DNA from 4 places in the Thauera sp. 27 genome. Region 4 is predicted to be linked to each of the others. Evidence: predicted binding sites of a transcription regulator. Region 4 holds the regulator's gene; each other region holds the start of a gene.

Evidence for each region. The regulator sigma-54, encoded in region 4, starts transcription at its own class of promoters, with help from an activator protein. The targets are predictions, from matches to a motif close to TGGCACGCTTNCTGCTNA.
Region 1: a site for sigma-54 is predicted at 1,534-1,551, ahead of B447_RS21095 (circularly permuted type 2 ATP-grasp protein). Genes of this name have one in related genera too.
Region 2: a site for sigma-54 is predicted at 3,211-3,228, ahead of B447_RS21225 (PEP-CTERM sorting domain-containing protein). Genes of this name have one in related genera too.
Region 3: a site for sigma-54 is predicted at 2,570-2,587, ahead of metK (methionine adenosyltransferase). Genes of this name have one in related genera too.

What each region holds. Positions count from the first base shown of each region.
Region 1 is NZ_AMXB01000073.1:4,607-9,358, reverse strand. It holds partial or broken gene B447_RS21105 (alpha-E domain-containing protein) at 1-504, shown strand, start outside; gene B447_RS21100 (transglutaminase family protein) at 519-1,445, shown strand; gene B447_RS21095 (circularly permuted type 2 ATP-grasp protein) at 1,594-3,024, shown strand; gene B447_RS21090 (alpha-E domain-containing protein) at 3,059-4,006, shown strand; gene B447_RS21085 (proteasome-type protease) at 4,062-4,752, shown strand, end outside.
Region 2 is NZ_AMXB01000076.1:551-5,302, forward strand. It holds gene B447_RS21210 (hypothetical protein) at 1-150, opposite strand, end outside; gene B447_RS21215 (DUF1538 domain-containing protein) at 147-1,667, opposite strand; gene B447_RS21220 (low molecular weight protein-tyrosine-phosphatase) at 1,798-2,235, opposite strand; gene B447_RS21225 (PEP-CTERM sorting domain-containing protein) at 2,305-3,120, opposite strand; gene B447_RS21230 (methyl-accepting chemotaxis protein) at 3,349-4,752, opposite strand, start outside.
Region 3 is NZ_AMXB01000054.1:3,958-8,709, reverse strand. It holds gene dapF (diaminopimelate epimerase) at 1-258, opposite strand, end outside; gene B447_RS19830 (lysophospholipid acyltransferase family protein) at 611-1,483, opposite strand; gene B447_RS19825 (lysophospholipid acyltransferase family protein) at 1,480-2,412, opposite strand; gene metK (methionine adenosyltransferase) at 2,677-3,840, shown strand; gene B447_RS19815 (calcium/sodium antiporter) at 4,010-4,752, shown strand, end outside.
Region 4 is NZ_AMXB01000017.1:31,678-36,429, reverse strand. It holds gene B447_RS11050 (AsmA family protein) at 1-216, opposite strand, end outside; gene hprK (HPr(Ser) kinase/phosphatase) at 230-1,165, opposite strand; gene ptsN (PTS IIA-like nitrogen regulatory protein PtsN) at 1,134-1,619, opposite strand; gene hpf (ribosome hibernation-promoting factor, HPF/YfiA family) at 1,756-2,079, opposite strand; gene B447_RS11030 (RNA polymerase factor sigma-54) at 2,097-3,563, opposite strand; gene lptB (LPS export ABC transporter ATP-binding protein) at 3,586-4,308, opposite strand; gene recX (recombination regulator RecX) at 4,295-4,744, opposite strand.

The sequences.
Region 1 (4,752 bases), on a different contig from region 4:
TTCCTGTCGATCGGCCGGCGTATCGAGCGCCTGCAGTTTCTGGCCGCCGCCTTGTCGGCGCTGCTGACGGCACCCAGTGCCGAGGCCCTGCAGGCGCTGCTCGCGGTGACCGACGGCGACTTGCGCTACCGCAGCCGCCATGCGCGCGGGCTGGCGCCGCTGCCGGTGGCCGAACTGGTGATGCTCGATGCGGACAACCCGCGTGCGTTGCGCTACCAGCTCGAGTCGCTGGTCGAGCACCTGCGCCTGCTGCCCGAGGGCGATGTGCTGGCCGAGCCGCTGACGCAGCAGCTGGAAACGCTGCAGGCCTTGTCGCTGTGCGATTGCCTGATCGTCGACGCGGCCGGGCGTGCCGCAGGCGGCGCTGCCGAACACGCGCGCTGTGCCGACCTGCACGACTTCCTCGCCCAGACCTGGGCATGTGGCAATCGTCTGGCGGATGCGCTGTCGCACCGCTACTTCACCCATCTCGACGCCCGTAGCCGGGCGACGGCCTCGTCCTGAAGCGGTGGCCTGCGATGCCCGAGTTCGAGATCCGCCATGACACCATCTACCGCTACGACAGTCTGGTCACGCTGTCGCAGCACATTGCCCACCTGCATCCACGCGAGCTCGCCTACCAGCGCTGCCTGGCGCACACGCTGGAGCTGTCTCCCGCCCCCGCTCAGCGCAGCGCTGCCGTCGATTTCTTCGGCAATCCGGTAACGCGTTTCGCGCTCGACACGCCGCACGACCGGCTGCTTGTGCGGGCTCACAGCCGCGTCCGCGTCGGCGTTCGCGACTGGCCGGCCGCGGGCAGCGGACCGAGCTGGGAGGACGCACGCGACCACCTTCGCGATGGGCTGTCCGGCCATGCACCCCTCCAGCCCGAGGCGCGCGACGCCGGGCAGTATCGCTTCGCCTCGCCCTATGTGGCGCTGGGCGACGAGGCTGCTGCCTATGCAGGCTATGCGACGCGCTGCTTCACGCCGGGGCGCGCGCTGGTGGACGCGCTGCTGGCCTTGTGCGTGCGCATCCATGCCGATTTCCGCTTCGACGCCTCTGCCACCAGCGTGGCCACGCCGGTGGCAGAGGTCTTCGCCAAGCGGCGCGGGGTATGCCAGGACTTCTCCCATCTGATGATCGCCTGCCTGCGGGCGCTCGGCCTGGCGGCGCGCTATGTCTCGGGCTACCTGCTGACCCAGCCGCCGCCGGGGCAGCCGCGACTGGTGGGCGCCGACGCCTCGCATGCCTGGGTGGCTGTGTGGTGTCCCGGCCTGGGCTGGATTGAGGTCGACCCGACCAATGACCTGCAGCCGGGTGCGGATCACATCACCCTGGCCTGGGGGCGCGACTATGGCGACGTGGCGCCGCTGCGGGGGGTGATCCTGGGCGGGGGGGGGCACAGTGTCGAGGTTGCGGTGACGGTGACACCGAGCGATGAGGGTGTGCGCGCACCAAATTGATGCACGCTCAGCGCATCCTGGTGCGCACCAAGCCAGTGCACTCCTGCTCGTGAGCCCGCAGAGCGCGCAACTGCGCGCCTGGAGTGCATGGCACGCTTCATGCTGAATGCTCGCTCAAGGGAGTCCAACCATGAGCGCAGACAGCACAATGACAGCCGCCAGACCTTTTGACGAAATGCATGCTGCCGACGGTACGGTGCGGGCGCATTACGGCCCGTACGCCGATTGGCTGGAGCAGATGCCACGCGAGAACATTGCGCGCAAGCGCAAGGAAGCCGACATCGCCTTTCACCGTGTCGGCATCACCTTCAACGTCTATGGCGAGGGCGGTGGCAAGGAGCGGCTGATCCCCTTCGATCTGTTGCCGCGCATCATCCCCGGCGACGAGTGGAGCGCCCTCGAGACCGGCCTGCGCCAGCGCGTGCGCGCACTCAATGCCTTCCTCGCCGACATCTACCATGGCCAGGAAATCCTGCGCGCGGGCCGCTTGCCGGCCGAGCAGGTGCTCAACAATGCCCAGTTCCGCCCCGAGATGAAGGGGGTGGAAGTGCCCGGAGGGCTGTACGCGATGATCGCCGGCATCGACCTGGTGCGTGCAGCGGGGGCGGACGGCAAGGGCGAGTACTACGTGCTCGAGGACAACCTGCGCGTGCCCTCGGGGGTGAGCTACCTGCTCGAGAACCGCAAGATGATGATGCGGCTCTTCCCCGACCTGTTCTCGCGCTACAACGTGCAGCCGGTCGAGCACTACCCCGACCTGCTGCTCGAGACCCTGCGCGCGGTGGCGCCCGCGGGTGTGCTCGACCCCACGGCCGTGCTGCTGACGCCGGGTGCCTTCAACAGCGCTTACTTCGAGCACAGCTTCCTCGCCCAGCAAATGGGGGTGGAGCTGGTCGAGGGCCAGGACCTGTTCGTCAAGGACGACACCGTATTCATGCGTACCACCCAGGGGCCGCGGCGGGTGGATGTGATCTACCGCCGGCTCGACGACGACTTCCTCGACCCCGAGGTGTTCCGCCCCGATTCCATGCTCGGCGTGCCCGGCCTGATGTCGGCCTACCGCGCCGGGCGAGTGACCCTTGCCAATGCCGTGGGCACCGGCGTGGCCGACGACAAGTCGATCTACCCCTATGTGCCGGAGATGGTGCGCTTCTACCTCGGCGAGGAGCCCATCCTCAACAACGTGCCGACCTACATGCTGCGCGAGCCCGAGGACCTGGCCTACACGCTTGCCCACCTGTCCGAACTGGTGGTCAAGGAGGTCCATGGCGCCGGCGGCTACGGCATGCTGGTCGGGCCGGCGGCAACGCGCGCCGAGATCGAGGAGTTCCGCGCCCGCATTCTGGCCGCGCCCGAGAAGTACATCGCCCAGCCCACCCTGTCGCTATCGACCTGTCCCACCTTCGTCGATGCGGGCATCGCCCCTCGCCACATCGACCTGCGCCCCTTCGTGCTGTCGGGCGGAAAGGAGATCCGCATGGTCCCCGGCGGGCTGACCCGCGTGGCCCTCAAGGCGGGCTCGCTGGTGGTCAATTCCTCGCAGGGCGGGGGTACCAAGGACACCTGGGTCGTCAATTGAAGCCTTCACGCCGCGCGCATCACGGAGAACGATCATGCTGAGCAGAACCGCCGACCACCTCTACTGGATGGCCCGCTATACCGAGCGTGCCGAGAACACGGTGCGCATGCTGGACGTGTCCTACCGCATGTCGCTGCTGCCGGGCACCAATGGCTGCGACACCGATGGCTGGTCGGCCATCCTGGCCATCAGCGAGTTGTCGGACGCCTTCGCCCGCACCGGCCGGCCGCTGACGCCGCGCGACGTGATCGAGTTCGTCGTGCTCGACCGCGACAACCCGTCGAGCGTATGGAACTGCCTGCGTGCGGCGCGCGAGAATGCCCACGCCGTGCGCGGCACGCTGACGGCGGAGATGTGGGAGACCACCAACGCCACCTGGCTCGAGATCCGCGACATGACGCCGGAGAAGCTGCAGGCCACCGATCTGGGCGAGTTCTTCGAGTGGGTGAAGTTTCGCTCCCACCTGCTGCGCGGGGTGACCTTCGGCACCATGCTGCACGATGACGCCTTCAAGTTCGTGCGCCTGGGCACCTTCCTCGAGCGCGCCGACAACACCGCCCGCCTGCTCGACGTGAAGTACCACAGCCTGTTGCCCAGGGCCGAAGGGCTGGGCAGCTCAACCGACTTCTACCAGTGGGGCGCGCTGCTGCGTTCGGTGTCCGCGTTCGAGACCTACCGCCACGTGTACCGCGACGTCATCACGCCGCACAAGGTCGCCGAGCTGCTGATCCTCAACGCCGCCATGCCGCGCTCGCTGCATGCCTGTCTCGACGAGATCAACGACATCCTCGGCGAGATCGCCAACCTGCACTCGGCCGAGGCCGCCCGGCAGGCCGGCGAGCTTCATGCCACACTGCACTACGGGCGCATGGACGATATCTTCGCCACCGGGCTGCATGCCTGGCTGGAGCGCTTCCTGGTGCGTATCAACCGCCTCGGCGACAGCATCGGCGATAACTTTCTCGTTCCTGTCGCCGCCTGAGCGCAGCCGCCCGCGCGGCGGCTCCTTCGATCAATGACCCAATCGGGATGACTCGATGACCTACTGTGTCGCCATGTGCCTCGACGAAGGCCTGGTCTGCCTGTCCGATTCGCGTACCAACGCGGGTGTGGACCACATCAATACCTTCCGCAAGATGACCGTGTTCGAACGCGCCGGCGATCGCGTGCTGGTGCTGATGAGCGCGGGCAATCTCGCCATCACCCAGGCGGTGATCAACATCCTGCGCGAACATGCCGCGGTGCAGGACCGCGACAGCCTGTGGAACGCGCCCACCCTGTTCGAGTGCGCCCGCCTGGTCGGCGAGACCATCCGCGGCGTCTATCGCCAGGACGCCGAGGCGCTCAAGCAGTTCGGCGTGGACTTCAATGCCAGCTTCATCCTGTGCGGCCAGATCGGCGACGAGCCGCCGCGCCTGTTCAACATCTATGCCGCGGGCAACTTCATCGAGGCCTCGGTCGATACGCCCTATTTCCAGATCGGCGAGTCGAAGTACGGCAAGCCGATCATCGATCGCGTGGTGAGCGCCCGGACCTCGCTCGACGAGGCCGCCAAGTGCGCGCTGATCTCGATGGATTCGACGATCCGCTCCAACCTGTCGGTGGGCCTGCCGCTCGACCTCCTCATCTATCGCCGCGACGAGTTGCGCGTCGCCCGTCATCTGAACGTGGATTGGGACAATCCCTATTTCGACATGATCCACAAGGAGTGGGGTGCGAACCTGCGCA
Region 2 (4,752 bases), on a different contig from region 4:
GGTGAGGCCGAAGAAGGTCTTCTTTTCCGTGGCGCCGATGCCGCGCCCGTCCAGCAGTGTGACGCCGCCTGCGCCCGAGCGCTTGGCGATGTCGATCGCCTGTTCTTCGAGATCCTCGGCGAGGATCGCGACAAGTACCGAGAACTTCACGTTTTTTCTCCTGTCGGCTTGAACCGCTCGGCGTAAAGAGCATAGAGCATCACGGTTACGATGGGAAAGATCGAGGCAAACGCGATGAGGCCGAAGCCGTCGATGAGCACGTTGCGCCCCTCGATGTTGGTGGCCAGCCCGATGCCCAGCGCAGTGACGAGCGGTACGGTCACCTCGGACGTGGTGACGCCGCCGAGGTCGAAGGCGAGGGGGACGATGTACTTGGGTGCCAGCCAGGTCAGCGCAATGACCAGGGCGTAGCCGCCCATGATGTAGTAGTGGATCGAGTCGCCGGTGATGATGCGATGCACGCCGATGGTGATGCCGATGGCCACGCCGATGGCGACCAGGATGCGGATGTGGTTGGCGTTGAGCCGCCCCTTGCCGGCTTCTTCGGCCTTCTGGCCGATGGCGATCAGCGCGGGCTCGGCCATGGTGGTGGCAAAGCCGATCGACAGTGCGAACAGGTATACCCAGGTGTAGGTGTCGAGGGCGACAAGCTGTTCCGCCATGGCGCGCCCGACCGGGAAGAGCCCGAGCTTGAGCCCGATCACGAAGGCATAGAGGCCGACGATGACCATGACGAAGCCGCCCACGACCTTGTGCAGGTGGGCGATCGGCTTGCGGATCACGCCGTACTGGAAGAACAGGATGACGACGATGATCGGCGCCACGTCGCGGAACATGGTGAGCAGGTCGACGAGCATGCCGGTGAGTGCGCCGAGCATGCCGGCGGGCTCGGGAATAGCGGCCGCAGCGGCCTGGGCGATGCCGGCCGCGGGCTGCGCGGCGGCGAGCGCAGGGTCGGCGCCGAGGCTGTAGACGAAGATGCCGTAGAGCTGCACCGAGATCATCGGCACCATCACCGCCAGCGCGACCAGGCCAAAGCCGTGTGCGAGCGCGTTGCGGCCGCGGATCGATACCGCCAGGCCGATGCCGAGCGAGGCGATCAGGGGCACGGTGACGATATTGGTGGTGACCCCGCCCGAGTCATAGGCGAGGCCGACGATTTCCTCGGGCGCAAAGAAGGTGACGGTGACCACCAGCAGGTAGCCGATGATCATGTACCAGTGCAGCGAATGGCCGAGGATGGTGCGCACCACGCCGAGCGCAACCACCGCGCCGACCGATGTCGCCACCAGGAGGCGCAGGGTGAATCCGTCGACTCGCCCGGCGCTGATCGTTTCGGCCTGGCTGGCGACGGCGATCAGCGCTGGCTCGGCGATCACCGCGGAGAAACCGAGCGCGAACCCGAACGCCATCAGCAGTGGCAGGGAGCCGCGCTTTGCAAAGGCGTTGGAGAGGTTCTTGCCGATCGGGAAGATGCCCAGCTCCAGCCCTTGCAGGAACAGGGCCACGCCCACCACCACCACCAGCAGGCCCGCAACCATCGACCCCAGGCCATCCGGCACCGTCTGCAAGACGATGGCCTGGAAGAAGGCGACGACGACGACGATGGGGAGCAGGTTGCGGAAGGAGTGCTGCAGGAGGTGCAGGAAATCCTTGAGGCCGTTCAAGCGCGGTCACCTGATGGAGAGATGTTCGACCGACATTTTCGCATGGCGTCCAGGAATCGGGGCCAGTCGATGGCGCCGCGCGTTGGGTTTGCCGTAGGAGCGGCGCCAGCCGCGAGCTTTTCAACGGGATTTACAGGCGGGCAAGCCAGTCGTCGGTGGCTGCGCAGATGATGTCGCAGGCCAGGGCGTGGTGGTCCTGGCTGAGGCGGTAGGGGTCGGGGACTTCGACCTTGGACCAGTGCCCCAGCAGGAAGAGCTTGCCGCGTGCGGTGGGGTCGAGGTGGGTGGCGTATTCGAGGTGGTGTTTTTCCATCACCAGGATGATGTCGGCCCAGCGGCTGATCTCGGGGGTGAGCTGACGGGCGCGGTGGGCGGAGAGGTCGATGCCGCGGGCAAGCGCGATGGCCTGGGTGTCCGCGTCTGCAGCGTGGCCGACCAGGGCGCCGGTGCCGGCAGAGGCGACGGTGGCCGTGCGGCCACGATCGGCCAGGCGCTGGCGCAGGACGGCCTCGGCGAGCGGGCTGCGACAGATGTTGCCGGTGCAGAGGGTGAGGATCTTTTCGAACATGGCGGCATTATAAGAAAAAAGCCGACGCCCCCTTGCGAGGGCGTCGGCTGGTGCGGCGTGACCGGAAGGTCAGGCAGCTTGCTTGCGGCGGCGCATGACACCCAGGCCAGCCAGACCGAGGCCGAGCAGCGCCAGCGAGGCGGGCTCGGGCACGGCGGTGACGGCGATGTTACGCATGGCGAAGCTGCCGTCGGTCAGGTTGTAGGTGGGGCTCTGCATGTAAGCGATGCGCTCGGCCTGCGAGTCCGGACGGCCCTGCAGGAAGGCAGCGTAGTCGGCAGCAGCCAGCAGCACGCCAGCGCCGTCCCAGCCGGAGGCCGTTTCGGTGATGGACATGGTCACGCTGGTGTCGGTGATGGTGCCGGTGATGGCGACGGTGCCAGCGCCGGTGGGGTCGCTGAACGAGGTGCCGAGCAGGCCGTTGAGCAGGCCGAGCACGCCCATGGTGGTGGCGCCGTCATAGCTGCCGTTGAAGCCGAACGAGATCGGGCTGGAGATCAGGCCCATGCCGAAGACGAACGGATACACGCCCGGGGTGAGGCCGGAGACGTTGAGGTCGCCCGAGAACACCTGGACGTTCGAGCTGATCGTGCGGCTGACGGTACCGCCAGGGCCGGCGAAGAAGGTGGCTTCGGCGTAGCCGGTGCCGCCGGCGAGGCCGGGGCCGACGCTGACGGTGTAGCTGCCCGACGGGGCAGCGGCCAGCGACAGGCTGCCGGACAGGCCGGTGAGCGCCACGTTGTAGGTCAGCGGGGTGCCGTCGGCGAAGCCGCTGATGGCGAAGTCGCCAGCCAGCGACTGGACGTTGCTGACATAGGCGGCCGAGGCGCCGGTCGACACGGCGGTGAGGGCGGCGGTCGCGGCGAGAAGGGCGTATTTCTTCATTGTCTGGGTCCTTTTAATCGGTTGTTGAACCGGTTAAGAGATTGCGCCTGGCCGGGTGGTGCCAAGCGTGAGCTTAATCGCTGTGGCAACAAAGCAAGACGGATGCCAGAAATACAAGTTATTGATTTTTATATGGATGGTGCGATTTGATGGGGGTGCTTATGCCCCCGGTGTAAAAAAAACCGACACTCGGGGGCTGTTTGGCAGCCTTGTACCGCGACCTCGGTGTCAGGTGCGGAAGCGCCCCACAAGGCTCGACAGCGCGCTTGCGACGCGGGCGAGCTCTTCGGCCGTGTCCGAGCTGGTGCGTGCGGCGCCGCTGTTTTCTTCGGTCATGGCGGCGATGCGCTCGGCGTTGGATGCGACCTGCTGGATGGCGATGTCCTGCTCGCGGATGGTGTGGGCCATGCCCTGCACGCTCTGTGCGACGCGCTCGGAGCTGTCGCCGATGCTGCGTAGCGCGGCTTCGGTGCGCGATACGAGCTCGAGGCTGCCGCTGACGTTGACGCCCGCGGCCTGCATCGAGTCGACGGTGCTGTCGACGTGTTGCTGGATCTCGTGGATGAGGGTGCTGATCTCGCGGGTCGACGAGGCGGTGCGTTCGGCGAGCTTGCGCACTTCGTCGGCGACGACCGCGAAGCCGCGACCTTGCTCGCCTGCACGCGCGGCCTCGATGGCGGCGTTGAGGGCGAGCAGGTTGGTCTGCTCGGCGATCTCGCGGATGACGCCGACGATGCCGCCGATCTGCTTGGAACTGGCAGCCAGCGATTGAACGTCGGCCTGCGACGCGGTGACCTGGCTGGCGGCTTGCTCCACGCGGCCGACCATCTCTTGCATGATGTCCAGCGCCGAGTGCGTGTCGGCCGAGGCCTTGTCGACCAGTTCGGCAGCCGTGGCGGCGCGCGTGGCCGTCTCGCTGACGCTGCTCGAGACTTCGGTGGCGGCAGCGGCCACGGTGGCGGCCGATTCGGCCTGGATGTCGGCGCTGCGGCTGAGCTGGGTGCTCGATGCCGAGATGGACGCCGCCGCGGACGACACCCCCTCACTGGACGTGCGCGCTTCGGACAGGATGTGGCGGAAGGTGCCGATGAGGTTGTTGAACGCTTGGGCGGTGCGCTGCACTTCGGTCACGCCTTCGACCGGGATGCTGCGGGTGAAGTCCTTTTCGCTGGAAACCTGCTCGGCGATGCGCACGGCCTGGCTGAGCGGGCGGCTGATGCTGCGCCCGAGCAGGGCCGACACCACCAGCGTGGCGCCAATGGCCAGGACCGACAGGCCGATGGTGATGTAGAGGGTGCGCGTGCTGCTGTCGACCAGTTCGCCTGCGAGCTTGGCGATCTCGCCGTTGACCTGGCGCTCCAGGGCATAGAGGCGGTCGATGTAGGCGGTGCTAGTCGCGAACCAGTCGGCGCCTTTGATGCCGAATTCGCCGTACGTCATGCGCTCGCTCATGACATCGCGCATGCGCTTGACGGCTTCGAGTTCGGGCGAAGCCTCGATCTGCTTGAGCGCGGCCCGGGCGTCGCTGCCCGCCACCGAGCCGAACAGCTCGAAGAAGGCGCGCTGGCGGTTGATGCGTTCGCTGATGGTGCGGTGCTGCTCGGGCGTGACCCAGTCGGCGCTGAAGGCGGC
Region 3 (4,752 bases), on a different contig from region 4:
GACGAAGCGCACGAAGCAGCGCGCGCCGTTACCGCACTGCTCGACCTCGCCGCCGTCGGCGTTGAAGATGCGGTAGCGGAAATCGACATCGGGCCGGGTAGCGGGCTCGACCACCAGCAACTGGTCGCAGCCGACGCCAAAATGGCGGTCGGCGATCGCGCGCACGCGTGCCGGCGTAAGCTCGACCGGCTCACGGGTGGCGTCGATGACGACGAAGTCGTTGCCGAGGCCATGCATCTTGGTGAAGCGCAGTTTCATCGGAAGCCTGACGGATACTATTGGAAAGATGCGCTCATGCGTACGCAGCGCAAGCCGCGATTGTCCTCCACCGCGACGACCAGCGTCCACCTCCAGCGCAGCGTAAGCGGCAAGCTCTTAGTCGGCCCACCCAATCCGGATCGCCTTCAACCCCTCGCGGCTCGCGCCGCTCCCACGGGGGTCGATCGGCCGCGGTGGCCTGCTGTAGGAGCGGCGCCAGCCGCGAGCTTTTCATCGCCCCCCAAGCCGCATCGCCTTCAACCCCTCGCGGCTCGCGCCGCTCCCACGGGGGTCGATCGGCCGCGGCGGCCTGCTGTAGGAGCGGCGCCAGCCGCGAGCCTTTCGCACGACATCAGTAGATGCGCGGCTCGCCTTCGGGGCGCGTCTTGAAGCGGCGATGCACCCAGTAGTACTGCTCGGGCATGGTCCGAACCACGCCTTCGAGCCAGGCGTTCATGCGCCGGGTATCGGCCTCGACGTCGTCCGATGGATAGTCCGCCCACGGCTCGCCGAGCTCGAGCACGTAGCCCCCGCCACCGGGCAGCATGCGCACGACGCAGGGCACCACCGCCGCCCCCGCCAGGCGCGCCAGCCGAGGCAGGCCGGTGATGGTGGCCGCCGGCACGCCGAAAAAGGGTACGAAGATCGACTCCTTGCGGCCGTAATCCAGGTCGGGCAGGTAGTAGAAGGGGCGGCCGGACTTCATCGCCTTGACGGTAGCGCGCACGCCGTCATGGCGCGACAGCAACAGCTGATCGTTGAAGCGGCTGCGGCCGTGGTAGAGCCAGCGGTCGATCACCTTGTCCTTCTGCGGCGAGTAAACACTGACGAAGTCACCCTCCAGCGACAGCCTCGTGCCCGCCATGTCGAGGCCGACGAAGTGCGGCGCCAGCAGCAGCACCGGCCGGCCGGCGGCGCGCAGCGCCTGCAGGCGCTCGAGGCCGTCGATGCGCACGGTGGCGCGCAGGCGCTCTGCGCTCGCCCACCAGGCCAGGCCGCGCTCGAGCATGCTGCGCCCGGTGACCGCGAAATGGCGGCGGGCGAGCGCGCGTCGCTCGGACTCGGACAGATCGGGGAAGCACAAGCGCAGATTGATCAGCACCACCTTGCGCCGCGGCACCACCAGCCAGTACAGCAGCCACCCGAAACCGCTTCCGATACGGGACAACAACGACAGCGGCAGCCAGTGCAGCAGCCAGATGAGGGCAATGACCACGCGGCTCACGACCTGCCCTCCGCATCGCCGCGGGGCGGCGTTGGTGAATCGGGTGCCGCCGCATCAGCAGGCGCGCCGGCAACAGGGACGATGTCCTCGCGTTCGCGACGCGGCCCCTTGTAGCGGTTATAGCCCCACAGGTACTGCTGCGGGCACTGCAGGATCATGCGCTCGACCTCGCGGTTGATGATCGCAACATCGGCCTCCAGCTCCCCGGTGAGCGCCTCGGTGGGCGCCTGCAGGCGGAACACGTAGCCCTCGCCGCGCGGCAGGCGCTCGGCCCAGGTGTAGATCACACGCACGCCCTTGACCGCAGCCAGGCGCGCGGCCAGCGTCATCGTCCACGCCGGCTTGCCGAAGAAGGGCGCCCACACGCCCTCGCCCGCGCCCGGCACCTGGTCGGGCAGCATGCCCACCGCCTCGTGGCTGCGCAGGGTCTTGACCAGCTTGCGCACGCCCGACAGGTCCGCCGGCGCGGTGCGCATCTGGCCGCGCGCGCGGCCTGCCTCCATCAGCGGCTGCAGCACGTCCTTGCGCGGCGGACGGTAGAGCACCGTGATCGGGATCTGTGCCGCAATGCACTGCGCGGTGATCTCGAAGCAGCCCAGGTGCGGGGTGATGAAGAGGATACCGGCGCCCTCGGCGCGCGCCGCCTCGACCAGATCCCAGCCCTCGGTGCGCACTGCGCTCGCCACCACCTCGGCCGCCGGCCGCTCCCAGATGAAGGGCAGCTCGAGCGCCTGGCGACCGGCCTCGACGATGGCTGCGCGCAGCACCGTCTCGTCCTCGCGACCGAGGGCGTTGAACAGGTTCTCGCGCAGACGGCGGGCATAGGACGGCGAGGCCTTGTAGGTCAGCCAGCCCGCCCAGCCGCCTAGGCGGTGGAGCCAGGCCAGCGGCAGGCGCGAGAGCAGACGAAAGAGGGATTGAAACAGCACGGGCAGGGTCCAAGCGGGGGCCGGCAGGGGCGCATTGAGAATGCCGGCACGGTTCACCAGCCCCGAATGCTTACACACCCCGCCGTCCCGGTCTATAATCCGTGCCCTACCGCCGAGTTAACTCGACAACTTGCAGGGCGGCATGGCAGCGCGGCTGCCGTACAAATACTGCTAAAGCGTCGGCTGCTCGACGAAATCCCCGGAGCTGGCCGCAGACGCAAGGCCAGAAAAAACGGGGATTTTTGCTTTTCAAGGAGTAGCAGCATGGCAGAGTTCCTCTTCACCTCCGAGTCGGTCTCCGAAGGCCACCCGGACAAGGTCGCCGACCAGGTCTCCGACGGCGTGCTCGACGCCATCCTGGCCGAGGACCCCAAGGCGCGCGTCGCCTGCGAGACGCTGGTGTCCACCGGCCTCGTCGTGATCTCGGGCGAGATCACCACCACCGCACACCCCAACTATCGCGAGATCGCGCAGGACGTCATCCGCCGCATCGGCTACGACAACTCCGACATCGGCTTCGACTACAAGAGCTGCGCGGTGCTGGCGGCGATCAACCGCCAGTCGCCCGACATCGCCCAGGGCGTGAATAACGCCAACGACGACCCGCTCGACCAGGGCGCCGGCGACCAGGGCCTGATGTTCGGCTACGCCACCAACGAGACTGCCAGCCTGATGCCGCTGCCGATCCATTACGCGCACCGCGTGATGCAGCGCCAGGCCGAGGTGCGCAAGGACGGCCGCCTGCCCTGGCTGCGCCCGGACGCCAAGAGCCAGATCACGGTGAAGTACGTCGACGGCAAGCCGACTGCGATCGACACCGTGGTGGTGTCGACCCAGCACGACCCGGACGTCACGCAGGAGCAGATCCGTGAGGCGGTGATCGAGCTGATCATCAAGCCGGTGCTGCCGCCCGAACTGATGCAGGGCAACGTACGCTACCTGGTCAACCCGACCGGCCGCTTCGTGGTCGGCGGCCCGCACGGCGACTGCGGCCTGACCGGGCGCAAGATCATCGTCGACACCTACGGCGGCGCAGCCCACCACGGCGGTGGCGCGTTCTCGGGCAAGGACCCCTCCAAGGTCGACCGCTCGGCCGCCTACGCCGGGCGCTACGTGGCCAAGAACATCGTCGCCGCTGGGCTGGCCGACAAGTGCGAGGTGCAGGTCGCCTACGCGATCGGCGTGGCACGTCCGGTGTCGCTGATGGTCAATACATTCGGTACGGGCAGGATTGCCGACGAGCAGATCGTGGCACTGGTTGGCAAGCACTTCGACCTGCGCCCGAAGGCAATCATCCAGACGCTCGACCTGCTGCGCCCGATCTACTCGCGGACCGCCGCCTATGGCCACTTCGGCCGCGACGAACCCGGGTTCTCCTGGGAGCAGACCGACAAGGCCGCTGCACTGCGCGCCGACGCCGGGCTCTAAAATAGCGCTACGAACCGCACGCCTCTCTCCGGCGACGGAGGGAGGCGTCTTTTTTGATCACCGACCCACGACCAGCTAAACACCGCCACACTCGACCGCGAACGTCCTTCCACGGTAACGGTCTTCCCCGCTCCCCTGCACCTCACATCACAACGCAAGATCCTTCCCCATGCTCGAACAAACCCTGATGTTCGTCCTCGGTCTCACCGTCCTCGTCATCGGCGCCGACGTGATGGTGCGCGGCGCCTCGCGGCTGGCAGTGTCCTTCGGCGTGTCGCCACTGGTGGTCGGCCTCACCGTGGTCGCCTTCGGCACCAGTGCGCCGGAGATGGCGGTATCGGTGGGTTCAGCCCTGTCGGGCAGCCCCGACCTCGCGATCGGCAACGTGGTGGGCAGCAACATCGCCAACATCCTGCTGATCCTGGGCATTTCGGCCCTGATCACGCCGCTGCTGGTCGATGAGCAGATCATCCGCCAGGAGATCCCGATCATGATCGGCGCCTCGGTGCTGCTGGTGGTGGTGGCGCTCGACGGCCGTATCGGGCTGCTGGAGTCGATCGTGATGTTCGGCCTGGTGATCGCTTACACCCTCTTCCTGGTCGTTCAGTCCCGGCGCGCCTCCAAAGCGGTGGAAGACGAATTCGCCTCCGAGATTCCGACCTCGAACTGGGACCGCCACTGGGCCGTACAGATCGCGCTGGTGGGGGTCGGCCTGGCGATGCTGGTGGTGGGCGCAGACTGGCTGGTGGATTCCGCCGTCGCCTTTGCGCGCGCCTTCGGTGTCAGCGACCTGGTGATCGGACTGACCGTGGTCGCGGTGGGCACCTCGATGCCCGAGATCGCCACCTCGATCGTCGCCGCCATGCGCGGCCAGCGCGACATCGCGGTCGGCAACGTGGTGGGCAGCAACGT
Region 4 (4,752 bases):
GGCATCCCTTGCCTCGATGCCCAGCCATGGATAGAACGAGAGATTCAGGGTGCCATCGATCTGCAGCGACCGACCGGTGTGGCGCATGAACTCGGCGGCGATGCGCTCGCGGTGGTCGTTGGCGTCGAAGCGCAGTGCGATCCAGGCGGCAAGTGCAGCGACGAGCGCGATGAGGATGCCGATCGTGATCAGCAGATAGCGTATCGGCGTTCTCATCGCGCCGCCTGCATCAGTCTTCCGGCGGCGTCATCGCCCGCGTCTGGCGTTCGATGAAGTCCTGGGTCGAATCGATGCCACGCAATTGCAGGATGGTCGAGCGCACCGCCGCCTCGAGCAGAACGGCCAGGTTACGGCCAGCCGCAACCGGCAGCACGACGCGTGCAATTGCAACGCCCAGGATGTCCTGGACCTCTTGCTGCAAGGGCAGGCGGCTGGGATCGCCGGGGCCCGGCTGGCGGCGCTCGAGGTGGCAGATCAGGCGCAGGCGCATCTTCCGGCGGCACGCCGTTTCACCGAAGATGGTGCGGATGTTGAGAATGCCCAGGCCGCGCACTTCGATGAAGTCCTGCAGCATCTCGGGGCTGCGCCCCTCGAGTACGGTGGGAGCGATGCGCGACAGTTCGACGACGTCATCGGCCACCAGGCCGTGACCGCGGGAAATGAGCTCCAGCGCGAGCTCCGATTTGCCTGCACCCGAGTCGCCGGTGATCAGTACGCCCAGTCCGAGCACATCCATGAACACGCCGTGCAGCGAGGTCTTCTCCGCCAGCTCGCGCGACAGGTAGAGCCGCAACTGGTCGATCACGCTTGCCGATGGGTGGGCTGCGCTGAACAGTGCGACGTCGTGTGCCACGCAAACCCCATGCACGATATTGGGAACTTCGCAGCCGTCGGCGACGATCAGGGCTGGCGGGTGCGCGGAGCAGATCTCGTTGAGGTGGTGAGCAACCTTGTCGTTTGACTGGCGGCGCGCCCATTCGAGCTCCGCAGCGCCCATGACCTGCAGCCGTGTGGGGTGGATGAGGTTGAGGTGGCCGACGAGATCGGCCGGCCACATGCGGTCTTCGGCGACCGCGAGGCTCGCGCCGAGGTTGCCGCTGATGTGGTTCAGCTGCAGGTTGTCGCGATGCGCCTCATACAGCCGCGCGACGCTGGTCTGCCGCATCGGCGCCCCAGTTCATGAACATCTGGTGGATATGGTCTGCATCCGGCGCGGCTTGCAGCGCTTCGCGGAAGCCGCGGTCGCTGAACATCTGAGCCAGCTCGGAGAGCAGTTGCAGGTGGGTCTCGTTGGCTTGCTCGGGGACCAGCAGCACGAACAACATGTTCACCGGGCGGCCATCGGGCGAGTCGAACTGCACCGGGCTCGCAAGGCGCAGGAACGCACCTGCCGCCTCCTTGAGACCCTTGATGCGCCCGTGCGGAATCGCAATGCCCTGGCCGAGGCCAGTGGAGCCGAGGCGCTCTCTCGCGAACAGGCTATCGAACACGGTGCTGCGCCCGATGCCCTGATTGTTTTCGAACAGCAGGCCCGCCTGCTCGAAGACGCGCTTCTTGCTGCTCGCGTCGAGGTCGACCACCACATTGGACAGTGGCAGGAGTTGGGATATCAGGCTCATTCGCTGGAGGGTTCGCGCAATATCGCAGGCATTCCGGTCGCAGGGTGCGACCGGCCGTCCCGGGGCATGCTGGCGCCGCGTCTTGGAAACGGGCGCATTATAACCATACCCCGGACGTGGGGCTGAAACGAAAGCGTCAGGCTTCGGGGGCCTGGTGCTTGATCGTCTCGTGGTTGTGGTCGGCCAGTTTCTGCTTGTACTTCTGCACCTGGCGGTCGAGCTTGTCGGTCATCGCGTCGATGGCCGCGTACAGGTCGGCATCATCGCTTTCGACGAAGATGTCCTTGCCGCGCACGTGCAGGGTGACCTCGGCCTTCTGCTTGAGCTTCTCGACCGAGAGGATCACCGCGACACTGGTGACGTTGTCGAAGTGACGGATGACGCGATCAAGCTTGGAGGTGACGTAGTCGCGAATGGCCGGAGTGACTTCGACGTGGCGCCCGGTGATGTTGAGATTCATGTTGACTCCTGTTTTTGTCAGATGGATTTGCGCAGGCTGACCGGCGGGATATTGAGGGATTCGCGATACTTGGCGATCGTGCGCCGTGCGACCACGATACCCTGCTGGCCAAGGACTTCGGCAATCTTGGCGTCGGACAGCGGTTTCTTGCTGTCCTCGGCGTCGACCAGTTGGCGAATCAGCGCGCGAATCGCCGTGGACGAGGCCGCTCCACCGGTGTCGGTGGCGACGTGACTACCGAAGAAATACTTGAGTTCGAACACCCCGCGCGGACTCGCCATGTACTTCTGCGTGGTCACGCGCGACACGGTGGACTCGTGCAGCTCGAGTTGGTCCGCGATCTCCCGGAGGGTGAGTGGCCGCATTGCCACCTCCCCATGATCGAAGAACTGCCTCTGCTGGTCAACGATGGCCTGGGACACCCGGAGGATGGTGTCGAAGCGCTGCTGCACGTTCTTGATCAGCCAGCGTGCCTCCTGCAACTGTCCGCTCAGGCCGCCACCCTGGCCGCGGTTCTGCTGCAGCAGGCTGGCATACAGGCGGTTGATGCGCAGACGCGGCATTGCCTCCTGGTTCAGGCTGACCGTCCACCGCCCGCGCAGCTTGCGTACGACCACATCCGGCAGTACGTAGCGCGTCTCGGCGTTCGAGTAACGCGAGCCGGGGTGGGGGTCGAGGCTGCAGATCAGGGCATGGGCGGCGCGCAGGGCTTCGTCGTCGCAGCCGGTCAGCTTCTTGAGCTTGACGAAGTTGCGCTCGGCGAGCAGCTCGAGGTGCTTGTCGACGATCTCGAGCGCGAGCGTGCGCGTCGCCGAAGCCGGCAGGGTACGGAGCTGCAGCGACAGGCATTCGCTGGGGCTGCGCGCGCCGATGCCTGCGGGCTCGAGGTTCTGTACGTGGCGCAGCGCGATGTTCAGGTCATCGACATCGACGTCGGCGTCGTCCGGAAGCAGTTCGAGGAGCTCATCGAGCGGCTGGTGAAGGTAGCCGTCGTCATCCAAGGCTTCGATGATGAAGCGCACGAGGGCGCGGTCGCGGTCTGACAGCGGCGACAGCGACACCTGCTGGTCGAGATGTTCACGCAGGGAGACGCCAGCCGCCTGCAGTTCCTGGTAATCGACGTCGTCGTCGTCCTCGCTGCGGCTCGATGCGCCGCTGCCGACATTGGACCAGTCCATGCCTTCGTCGGCGCTGCCATGGTCGGCATGGTCGCCGGCCTCGCTGTCCGCAGCGCTGGCTGGCGCCTCGGGGGTGTTTGCCTGTTGCTGTCTGGCCTCGTGCTCGGGGGGGCTGCCCGGTGGTAGCGGTGGTACGAACTCGACACCGTCGCCGTCGCTGCGCTCGAGCATCGGGTTCTCGAGCAGGAAGCGCTCGATCTCCTGGTTCAGCTCGATGGTCGACAGCTGCAGCAGCTTGATCGACTGCTGCAGCTGCGGCGTCAGGGTAAGGTGCTGGGAGAGCTTGAGCTGGAGGCTTGGTTTCATCGCTGTCGACGCGCGCGCGGATTCACAGGCGGAAATGCTCGCCCAGGTAAACCTGGCGCACCCTTTCGTTGTCGATGATCTCGGCCGGTTCGCCGCTTGCCAGTACCCGGCCTTCGCTGATGATGTACGCACGATCGCAGATGCCGAGCGTCTCGCGCACGTTGTGGTCCGTGATCAGCACGCCGATGCCGCGCTCCTTGAGGAAGCGGATGATCTTCTGGATGTCGATGACCGCGATCGGGTCGACCCCTGCGAAGGGTTCGTCGAGGAGGATCAGGCGCGGGTCGGTTGCAAGTGCGCGCGCGATCTCGCAACGTCGGCGCTCGCCGCCGGAGAGTGAGACGGCGGTGTTGTCGCGCAGGTGGTTGATGCCAAGCTCGAGCAGCAGTTCGTCGAGCCGGGTCTTCACCTGGTGCGCCTCGAGCCCCTGGAGCTCGAGCACGGCACGGATGTTTTCGGCCACGGTGAGCTTGCGGAAGACGCTCATCTCCTGCGGCAGGTAGGACAGGCCCAGACGCGCACGGGCGTGGATCGGCAGGTGGGTGAGGTCGGTGCCGTCGAGGTTGATCTGGCCGCCGTCGGCACGGACCAAGCCTACGATCATGTAGAAACAGGTGGTCTTGCCGGCGCCGTTGGGGCCGAGCAGGCCGACGACCTCGCCCGAGCCGACCTCGAAGCCGACGTCGTGGACCACGGTGCGCGCCTTGTAGCGCTTTTGCAGGCTGGAGACCTTAAGCAGACTCATCGCGGGGTTCTTTCAGCAGCTTGCGGATCAGTTCGGGTGCAAAGCCGCGGGTTTGCAGGAAACGGGCCTGGCGCGCCCATTCGCGCGCATCCGCCGGGGCCGCCTGGAAGCGGCTGCGCAGCACTGCGCGGGCACGCTCCAGTTCCGATTCTACGCACTCCGTGGCGAGTGTTGCCTCGATCAGTTCACGGTCGATCCCGCGCCGCGTCAGCTCGCTGCGCAGGCGGCTGCCGCCGAAGCGGTTGGCACGGGTGCGCACGTAGGCTTCGGCGTAGCGGCTGTCGGACTGCAGGCCGAGCTCGCCCATGCGCTCGATCACTGCCTGCACCTCGTCGGCCTCGCCGTGGGCGGCCAGCTTGCGCGCCAGCTCCGCGCGCGAGTGGTCGCGGCGGGCAAGATGGCGAAGCGCGCGTTCGCGCAGGCTGGGGGCGCCCATGGTGTCCT